One region of the Streptomyces sp. NPDC050743 genome, then DNA from elsewhere that is predicted to be linked to it. Evidence: riboswitches for the same ligand, from Rfam matches in the RefSeq annotation. Region 1 holds a riboswitch; the other holds the start of a gene.

The links. Region 1 has a riboswitch for thiamine pyrophosphate ahead of thiO (glycine oxidase ThiO). Riboswitches for the same ligand answer to the same signal wherever they lie in the genome.
Region 2: linked by a shared signal. The riboswitch ahead of ACIBJF_RS18635 (thiamine ABC transporter substrate binding subunit) and the one ahead of thiO (glycine oxidase ThiO) in region 1 are both predicted to bind thiamine pyrophosphate.

Annotation. Positions count from the first base shown of each region.
Region 1 covers NZ_JBITGJ010000023.1:115,347-120,140, reverse strand. Annotated here, with positions in the region: gene thiE (thiamine phosphate synthase) at 1-325, opposite strand, end outside; gene ACIBJF_RS22985 (Rv2175c family DNA-binding protein) at 420-785, opposite strand; gene ACIBJF_RS22980 (NAD(P)/FAD-dependent oxidoreductase) at 850-2,082, opposite strand; gene ACIBJF_RS22975 (hypothetical protein) at 2,115-2,465, opposite strand; TPP riboswitch at 2,519-2,630, shown strand; gene thiO (glycine oxidase ThiO) at 2,628-3,791, shown strand; gene thiS (sulfur carrier protein ThiS) at 3,794-3,994, shown strand; gene ACIBJF_RS22960 (thiazole synthase) at 3,998-4,792, shown strand.
Region 2 covers NZ_JBITGJ010000017.1:2,395-7,188, forward strand. Annotated here, with positions in the region: gene ACIBJF_RS18630 (ABC transporter permease) at 1-334, opposite strand, end outside; gene ACIBJF_RS18635 (thiamine ABC transporter substrate binding subunit) at 382-1,455, opposite strand; TPP riboswitch at 1,540-1,648, opposite strand; gene rlmN (23S rRNA (adenine(2503)-C(2))-methyltransferase RlmN) at 1,672-2,778, opposite strand; gene ACIBJF_RS18645 (hypothetical protein) at 2,904-3,221, opposite strand; gene ACIBJF_RS18650 (hypothetical protein) at 3,234-4,112, opposite strand; gene ACIBJF_RS18655 (ATP-binding protein) at 4,386-4,793, shown strand.

The DNA of each region.
Region 1 (4,794 bases):
CCTCGTCGCCGAGGATGGCGCGGGCCGCGGGGACCGGCAGGTCGCCCTGGCCGAGGTGCAGCACGTCGGCGCGGGCGGCGTGGGCGACGTCCGCGCGGTCGTTCACCGCGAGGAGTTTGCCGTGCCGGGCGCAGGCGTCCGCGAAGACCTCCAGGTGCGCCAGCTCCTCGGCGGCCTCCATGCCCTTGTCGCGCAGCTGCACGATGTCGACACCGCCGGCCAGGACCGCGTCCAGGAACTCGGGAAGGTCGCCCTGACGCGTGCGCGCGTCCGTGCACAGGTACAGGCGGGCGTCGGCGAGCGCGGCGCGTGCGGTGTCGGACATACGTGGGTCCCCCCTGGTCGGTGTCCCTGGCGGCTTCGGCGGGTGGCGTACGGGCCACGACGGCCCGCACGCCACCCCTCATGTGCGATGAGGCTCAGACGGCGAGCGCCTGGGCGCGGCGCTTCACCTCCGTGCCGCGATTCTCGCTCAGAGCCTGCGCGGGGGTGCCGGGCAGGGTCGGGTCCGGGGTGAAGAGCCACTCGATCATCTCTTCGACCGTGAAGCCGTCGTCCCGCAGGAGCGTCAGGGTGCCGGACAGGCCCTTGACGACCTTGTCCCCGTCGATGAAGGCGGCGGGAACGTGCAGTGCGCGGTTCTCACCCCGGCGTACGGCGATGAGCTGGCCCTCCTTGACCAGCTGCCGCACACGCGTCACCTCGACGCCGAGCTGTTCGGCGATGTCGGGGAGGGTGAGCCAGGCGGGGACGAGAGCATCGATCTTTGCGTCAATCTCGGTCACAGGACAAGCCTGCCATCCCGCACTGACAGTCGGAAGTCAGGCAGGTCCGGGCGGGAGGTCGTGGCTAGTCGGCGGTGGCGTCCTTCAGGGGCTTTCCCGGGTCCGCCAGGGCCTGCGCGTCCATCCGGCGGCCCGCCTCGATCAGCCGACGGCCCTGCGCCAGATCACGCGGTCGGCCCACCGCCAGCAGGGCCACCAGGCGGTCCTCGCGCAGCCAGCAGACCGTCCAGGCCGGGCTCTCCGGGTCGCCGCGCCGGACCAGGTGGTCGGCGGCGGCGTGGTGGCCGGCGTACTGCACGAACCGGCCGAACTGCTCGGACCAGAAGTACGGCACCGGGTCGTAGACCGCCGGGGTCTCGCCGAGGACGTTCGCGGCGACCGTGCGCGGGCCCTGCAGGGCGTTGTCCCAGTGGTGGACGAGCAGCCGTTCGCCGTAGCGGGCGGAGGGGAAGGAGGCGCAGTCGCCGACGGCGTACACGTCCTCGACCGAGGTGCGCAGCCGGTCGTCGGCGAGGACGTCCCCGTGCGGGCCCAGCTCCACGCCGGAGCCGGCCAGCCAGCCGGTGGCGGGGCGGGCGCCGATGCCGACGACGACGGCGTCGGCGGGCAGCCGGGTACCGTCGGCGAGCACGACCGCGCCGGGCTCGATGTGCTCCACGCGCGCGTGGGTGCGCAGTTCCACACCCGCGTCGGCGTACCAGGCGGCCATGGGCGCGGTGACCTCGGCGGGCAGGGCGCCGGCGAGCGGACGGTCGGCGGCCTCCACGACGGTCACCGCACAGCCGGTCTCGCGGGCGGCCGTGGCGAACTCGGCGCCGATCCAGCCGGCCCCGACGACCACGATCTCGTGCTGCCGGGCGAGCACCGGCTTCAGCCGTTCGGCGTCGTCCAGGGTGCGCAGCAGATGCACGCCGGGCACCCCCTCGGTGCCGGGCAGGGTGATCGGCTCGGCTCCGCTGGCGAGGACCAGGACGTCGTACGCCACCGGGCCCGCCTCGGTCTCCAGCTCGTGCTCGGCGGGGCGCAGGCCCAGCACCTCGCAGCCGAGCCGCAGTTCGACGCCGAGGGACTCGAAGTCCACGTCGAAGGCGGAGTCCTCGGCCTTGCCGAGCAGCACGGCCTTCGACAGGGGCGGCCGGTCGTACGGCTGGTGCGGTTCCGCGCCGATCACGGTGACGGGGCCTTTGAAGCCCTGCTCCCGCAGCGCGACCGCGGTCTGCACCCCGGCCATGCCCGCGCCCACGACGACCACGCGCCGCCCCGCTGACGTGCCCCCTTGCGCTGTCTGCTCGCTCACCCGATCACCATAGACACGTGACAACGCGTCAGTCAGCGGGCGTGCCCGGTGACCTCTTCCACAACGCTCGTACCGGCGCCCGCCTGGGACTCCCACTCCCAGGTCTCCTCCAGCCGCACCCGCCCGTCCGGCAGCTCCACGACCGTGGAGACGCAGTGCCCCGAGGAGGTCGTCCCGTCGGTCTTCAGCTGGACGTAGCGGAAGTCCAGCCGGTCGCCCTCCCGGGTGCCGACCAGATGACCGCGTACGACATCGCCGCCCGCGTACTCGGCCCAGATCTCGCCGTCCTTCTCGTGGTACGCGAACCGGGTGCGGGTACCCACCTGACCTGGGGCTTGGTCCGCCACGGGGGCGAGGATCAGTCCGTCGAGCGACCGGGCCATGGGCAGGGGCTCCCTTACGAGTGACGAGCGGGGCGGGCTAGGCTGGCCACCGTACAAGCACTCGCGGGAGCCCGGACGCACCGGGCTGAGAGGGAGGCTGGCGGCCTCCGACCGTACGAACCTGATCCGGGTCATGCCGGCGAAGGGAGGGGCTGGACGCCCATGTCGTCACGTACGTCCGACGTTCTCGTCATCGGGGGCGGAATCATCGGCCTGGTCACGGCCTGGCGCGCGGCGCAGCGCGGGCTCGCGACCGCCGTGGTGGACCCCGAGCCCGGCGGCGGGGCCGCGCGGGTCGCGGCCGGGATGCTGGCCGCGGTCACCGAACTGCACTACGGCGAGGAGCGGCTGCTCGCCCTGAACCTGGAATCGGCCCGCCGCTACCCGGACTTCGCGGCCGAGCTGACCGAGCTGACGGGCCACGACCTCGGCTACCGCCGCTGCGGCACCCTCGCGGTCGCGCTCGACGCCGACGACCGCGCCCATCTGCGCGAACTGCACGCCCTGCAGCAGCGCTCCGGTCTGGACTCGGAGTGGCTGTCCGGGCGGGAGTGCCGGCGCCTGGAGCCGATGCTGGCGCCCGGAGTGCGCGGCGGGCTGCGGGTCGACGGCGACCACCAGATCGACCCGCGGCGGCTCGCGGCGGCCCTGGTGACCGCATGTGAGCGGGCCGGCGTGGAGTTCCACCGCGCGTGGGCCGTGCGGCTGGACGTCGTACGGGACCGGGCCGCCGGGGTGACCACCGCGGACGGCACCGAGCTGCGTGCCGGGCGGGTGGTGCTCGCGGCAGGAAGCATGAGCGGACGGCTCGCGGGCGTGCCGGAGGCGCTGCTGCCGCCGGTGCGGCCGGTGAAGGGGCAGGTGCTGCGGCTGACGGTGCCGCGCCGGTACGCGCCCTTCCTCAGCCGTACCGTGCGGGCCGTGGTCCGCGGCAGCCAGGTCTACCTGGTGCCCCGCGAGAACGGCGAACTCGTCGTCGGCGCGACCAGCGAGGAGCTGGGCTGGGACACGACCGTCACCGCGGGTGGCGTGTACGAACTGCTGCGCGACGCCCATGAGCTGGTGCCGGGCATCACCGAACTGCCGCTCGCCGAGACCCGGGCCGGGCTGCGCCCGGGCTCGCCCGACAACGCGCCGCTGCTCGGCCCGTCCGGGCTCGACGGTCTGCTGCTGGCCACCGGGCACTACCGCAACGGGGTGCTGCTCACGCCGGTCACCGGGGATGTGATGGCCGAGGTGCTGGCGAACGGCCGGCTGCCGGAAGAAGCCCGTCCCTTCACGCCGCAGCGCTTCGGCGCCGCCGTCCTCATGGAGCAGCCCGCATGAGCATCTCGATCTCCGTCAACGGAGAGCGCCGGGAGATCGTTCCGGGCACCGCTCTCGACATCGTCGTACGGTCGCTGGCCCCGTCGCCCTCCGGGGTGGCCGCCGCCGTCAACGAGACCGTCGTCCCGCGCGCGCAGTGGGCGGCCACGGCGCTGGCCGAGGGCGACCGGGTCGAAGTCCTCACCGCCGTCCAGGGAGGCTGAGCCATGGCCGACGATCCCTTGGTCCTCGGGGGTACGACCTTCTCGTCGCGGCTGATCATGGGCACGGGCGGTGCGCCCAGCCTGGAGGTGCTGGAGCGGGCGCTGGTCGCCTCTGGTACGGAGCTGACGACGGTCGCGATGCGGCGGGTGGACCCCTCCGTGCACGGTTCGGTGCTGTCGGTGCTGGAGAGGCTGGGCATCCGGGTGCTGCCGAACACGGCGGGCTGTTTCACCGCGGGCGAGGCCGTGCTGACCGCGCGGCTGGCGCGGGAGGCGCTGGGCACGGATCTGATCAAGCTGGAGGTCATCGCCGACGAGCGGACGCTGCTGCCGGATCCGGTGGAATTGCTGGAGGCGGCGGAGACGCTGGTCGACGACGGGTTCACGGTGCTGCCGTACACCAACGACGATCCCGTGCTGGCGCGGAAGCTGGAGGATGTGGGCTGTGCGGCCGTCATGCCGCTGGGGTCGCCGATCGGGTCCGGGCTCGGGATCCGCAATCCCCATAACTTCCAGCTGATCGTCGAGCACGCACGCGTGCCGGTGATCCTGGACGCGGGGGCCGGTACGGCGTCCGATGCGGCGCTGGCCATGGAGCTGGGGTGTGCGGGGGTGATGCTCGCCTCCGCCGTGACCCGGGCGCAGGAGCCGGAGCTCATGGCGGCGGCGATGAGGCATGCCGTGGAGGGGGGTCGGCTGGCTCGGCTGGCCGGGCGGATTCCGCGCAGGCACTTCGCCGAGGCGTCGTCTCCTGCGGAGGGCTTGGCCGTGCTGGATCCCGAGCGCCCTGCGTTCTGACC
Region 2 (4,794 bases), on a different contig from region 1:
GCCCGCCGTGCCCGACGAGGGCGAGGAACGCGCTGCCGGCGACGACGGTCGGCAGCACGAACGGGACGGTGACGACGGCCCGCAGCACCTGCCTGCCCGGGAAGTCGAGACGGGCGAAGACGTACGCGGCGGGCAGCGCGAGCAGCAGGGTGAGCCCGGTGGAGGCGAGCGCCTGCCAGGTGGTGAACCACAGCACGTGCCGGATGTCCGGCTGCGTGACGACGTCCGCGATCCGCCCCAACTGCCAGGCGCCGTCGGCCTTCAGGCCGCGCGCGACGATCGCGGCCACGGGCCAGGCGAAGAACAGCGCGAAGAACGCGACGGGCAGGGCCATCAGCCCGAACCGTGCCGCGCTCCCGCGCCGGTCCCTCGTGCGAGGGGCTACTTCAGTACGAGCGAGGTCCACGACTTGACCCACTGGTCACGGTTGGCGGCGATCTTGCCGGGTGCCATGGTCTCGGGGTGCTCGGCGGCCTTGCCGTACTCGGTGAACTCGGCGGGAACCTTCGCGCCCTCGACCACCGGGTAGACGAACATGTTCAGCGGCATGTCCTCCTGGAACTCCTTGGAGACCAGGAAGTCGATGAACGCCTTGGCGCCCTTGGGGTTCTTGGCATTGCTCAGCAGCCCGGCGAACTCGATCTGCCGGAAGCAGGTGCCGTACGACACCCCGGTCGGGGCGGTGCTGGGCCGCTTCTTGGCGTAGATGACCTCGGCGGGCGGGGAGGAGGCGTACGACACGACGAGCGGCCGGTCGCCGCCGGCCTTCCTGCCCTCCGACGAACCCGAGAACTCCTGGTAGTACGCCTGCTCCCAGCCGTCGACGACCTTCACGCCGTTGGCCTTGAGCTTCTTCCAGTAGTCCTGCCAGCCGTCGTCCCCGAACTGCGCGGCGCTGCCGACCAGGAAGCCGAGGCCCGGCGAGGAGGTGGCGGCGTTCTCCGTGACGAGGAGGTTCTTGTACGCGGGCTTGGCGAGGTCGGCGAAGGACTGCGGCGGGGTCAGCTTGTGCTTGCTGAAGTAGGCCTTGTCGTAGTTGACGCAGATGTCGCCGTAGTCGACGGGCGTGACCCGGTGCTTGTCCTGGTCCAGCTGGTAGGCGGCGCCGGTCTTGTCGAGGCCCTTGGCGGTGTACGGCTGGAAGAGGCCGTTGTCGAGGGCGCGGGACAGCAGGGTGTTGTCGACGCCGAAGAAGACGTCGCCCTGTGGGTTGTCCTTGGTCAGGATCGCCTTGTTGACGGCCTGCCCGGCGTCGCCGTCCTTGAGGACGTGGACCTTGTACCCGGTCTTCTTCTCGAAGTCCCGGAGCACGTTCTTGGACACGGCCCACGAGTCGTGGCTGACGAGGGTCACGGTCTTGGAGTCCGCGGACGACTTGGCGTCCGTCGATCCGCACGCGGACAGGCCGATCAGGCCGAGCCCGACCGCCACGGCCACGAAGGTCTTGTTGTGCACTGGATGTCCTCCTGGGGGTTGGCCAGGAAGAGACGCGGCCCTGCCCCGGCCTCGTGTGGAAAGGACCCGGGCAGGGCGCAACAGCTTGAGTGATGACCGAACTTCCTACCCAGAATGACCTGGGCGAGGTTCAGAGGGTCTGCGGCCCTGTCCGCCGCACTCTCAGCGCTGTGGCGCTCCCCTGTCGGAATATGAAGATGTGTGGACCCGGTCAGATTACCGCTCGGTGGCCGCGAGCTGACCACAGGCTCCGTCGATCTCCTGGCCACGGGTGTCCCGGATGGTGACGGGCACACCGTGCGCGGCGATGGCCTCCACGAACGCCTTCTCGTCCTCGGGCCGCGAGGCGGTCCACTTCGACCCCGGCGTCGGGTTCAGCGGAATGAGGTTGACGTGCACGGGCTTGCCCTTGAGCAGCCGCCCGAGCCTGTCCCCCCGCCACGCCTGGTCGTTGATGTCCCGGATGAGCGCGTACTCGATCGACAGCCGGCGCCCGCTCTTCTCGACGTACTCGAACCCGGCGTCCAGCACCTCGCGCACCTTCCAGCGCGTGTTCACGGGGACGAGGGTGTCGCGCAGTTCGTCGTCGGGGGCGTGCAGGGAGATCGCGAGCCGGCACTTGAAGCCCTCGTCGGCGAACCGGTGGATGGCCGGCACGAGCCCGACGGTGGAGACGGTGATACCGCGCTGGGACAGCCCGAGCCCGTCGGGAGCCGGGTCGGTGAGCGCCCGGATGGCGTTGACCACCCGCTTGTAGTTGGCGAGCGGCTCGCCCATGCCCATGAAGACGATGTTGGAGAGCCGAGCAGGCCCGCCGGGCACCTCGCCGTCCCTCAGCGCCCGCATTCCGTCGACGATCTGGTGCACGATCTCCGCGGTGGACAGGTTCCGGTCGAGCCCCGCCTGCCCGGTCGCACAGAACGGGCAGTTCATCCCACACCCCGCCTGTGAGCTGATGCACATGGTGACCCGGTCCGGGTACCGCATCAGCACGGACTCCACGAGGGTCCCGTCGAACAGCCGCCACAGCGTCTTGCGGGTGGTCCCCTGGTCGGTCGACAGATGCCGCACGACGGTCATCAGCTCGGGAAACAGCGCTTCCTGGAGCTTGGCACGCGATCCGGCGGGGATGTCGGTCCACTGCTCCGGGTCGTGCGCGTACCGCGCGAAGTAGTGCTGCGAGAGCTGCTTGGCACGGAACGGCTTCTCCCCGACCTCGGCCACCGCGTCCTTGCGCTCGGCGGGCGTGAGATCGGCAAGGTGCCGCGGCGGCTTCTGAGCTCCGCGCGGGGCGACGAAAGTGAGTTCTCCGGGCTTAGGCATGGCGTTACCAGTGTCGCAGATCCAATTGGGTGACCTGCGGCTGCCGGTCGCTACGACTGTCGTTGGCAGACGTCCTCGGTCGCTGCCGAGCGACCTCGGACGGCCCGGAGACGGCCCGGCCGGGATCACTCGTCGGCTGCCGGCCACTCATCGAGCCGGACCTTGACCTGGTGATTGTGGGCGGCATGACAGATGACCTCCCCACCGACGAAGACCCCGAGGGCTGGGAGGCCCATCCCGAGCGGCATGGCCGTGATCTCCGCCAGCGCTATGGCGTTCGGCACGCCGTCTACACGTATGAAGACCCCGAAGCGTTGGCGACCGCTGACCTCGCCGGTGATCCGGGTTCCCACGGGCAGGGCCGCGACGGTTGCCGCCCAGTTCGACCGGACCGCGTCAGCGGTCGGCACTTCAGGGCCCGTGGGCAAGGCGTACTCATCCATTGCGATCCCGGATCAGGCGCCGAACAGCGCGGCAGCGAAGTAGATCAGCAGGTAGGCCGCCGTGGCGATCGTCACGGGCACCCCGAGGAACAGCCAGGCCAGCACGTGAAGAGTTTTGACCCACGGGCCTTTCCGGCCGATCGCGCGCTCGGGTCTGGCGGGGTCGTACGTGATCTCGATCCGGTCCGGGTCGCGGCTCACGATCCTGCCGTCGCCACGGTATTCATGCGCCGCCCCGGTCACGTCGGTGAAGGCGTACACCCGGGTGCCCGGGCTGTCGTCCGTCGACCCGTACTCGAAATCCACGTACGTACCGACAACGGTTATGCCACGACGCCGCAGTACCCACCACACCACCAATGCGTTCCACGTGCCGTGAGCCACCGCGCACCCCGCCAAAAACGCCGCGAAGGCCGCAGCCCACACCCTCATGAGCTCCCCGTGCCCCCGCAGGCCGGGCAACACCAGCCCGAGAACGAAGACTCCGGCGAACACCCCGCCGACTGCCCGCTCACGCGGCGACCAGCGCCGCTCCTTGACCACCGGCGGGCTGGCCGACGTCTTTACCAGTACCGCGCCGTCGAAGCGCCGCTCCGCCTCGTCCCGCTCGGGAATGGCCGAGTTGACGACATGCGCAAAAGCCGCGACGGCCTCGGCGCTGCTGGATCGGATCGCGTACACCGCCGCCGCATCAGCCTGGGCGGAGTCCGAGGTCAGCACGATCTCGGCAGTCCGCTGTCTCGCCCCGCTGACACGAACTGTCTCGACCGCCCTCAGCGGAATCGTTGACCGGATCCCCGACCGGTCCAGCAGAACGGCATTCTTCGTCAAGCGCGCGACCCCTCGTCTGCCGTGCAGCACCAACTCAGGCAGAGCCCCCTCGTTGCTCACAGCCGCGACTATGGCAGGGCCCGGGCGCGAGCGCAGCCCCTTCTGCTCCGGCTTGATGCGGGTGCGTGCGGAGCGTGTGGTCCCACAGGGAGGTGTGGACCGCGCTGGCATCAGCCGCGGCTACAGCCCTGTCACGGATCGGAGCTCTGTCCGGTCCATTACTCAAAAGACACAAATCTGGCCGAATTGATCTCGGCAGGACCCGGTCGAGGACGTCCACGTCCTGCCGACCTACGCGAGAACGACAGCCGCCTAAGTGAGGACGACAACTCGATGACCAGCACGGACAAGGTGACGCTTGGTAAGCGATCCAACACGCGCGAGGTATCCGATTCGGCGGTCGAATGGGACCTGGAAGGTCTCCAGGACCCCACGCAACTGATCGTCAGTGAACTGGTCACCAACGCCGTCCGCCACAGCACAGGCCCGATCGGACTGCGTCTGATCCAGCACCAAGCCCTGACCTGCGAAGTGTTCGACGCTGACGTCAGCTGTCCGCGCCTGCGTCACCCACGCCCCACCGACGAGAACGGCCGCGGCCTCTTCCTGGTCTCCCAACTGTCAGCCAGATGGGGCACCCGCCCGGTGTCGGAGGGCAAGGTTGTCTGGGCCGAGATAGACCTGGACTCCGCGCCCTCACACGCACGGGCCCCCGGCACACTTCCCACGCGCAAGGAGTGAC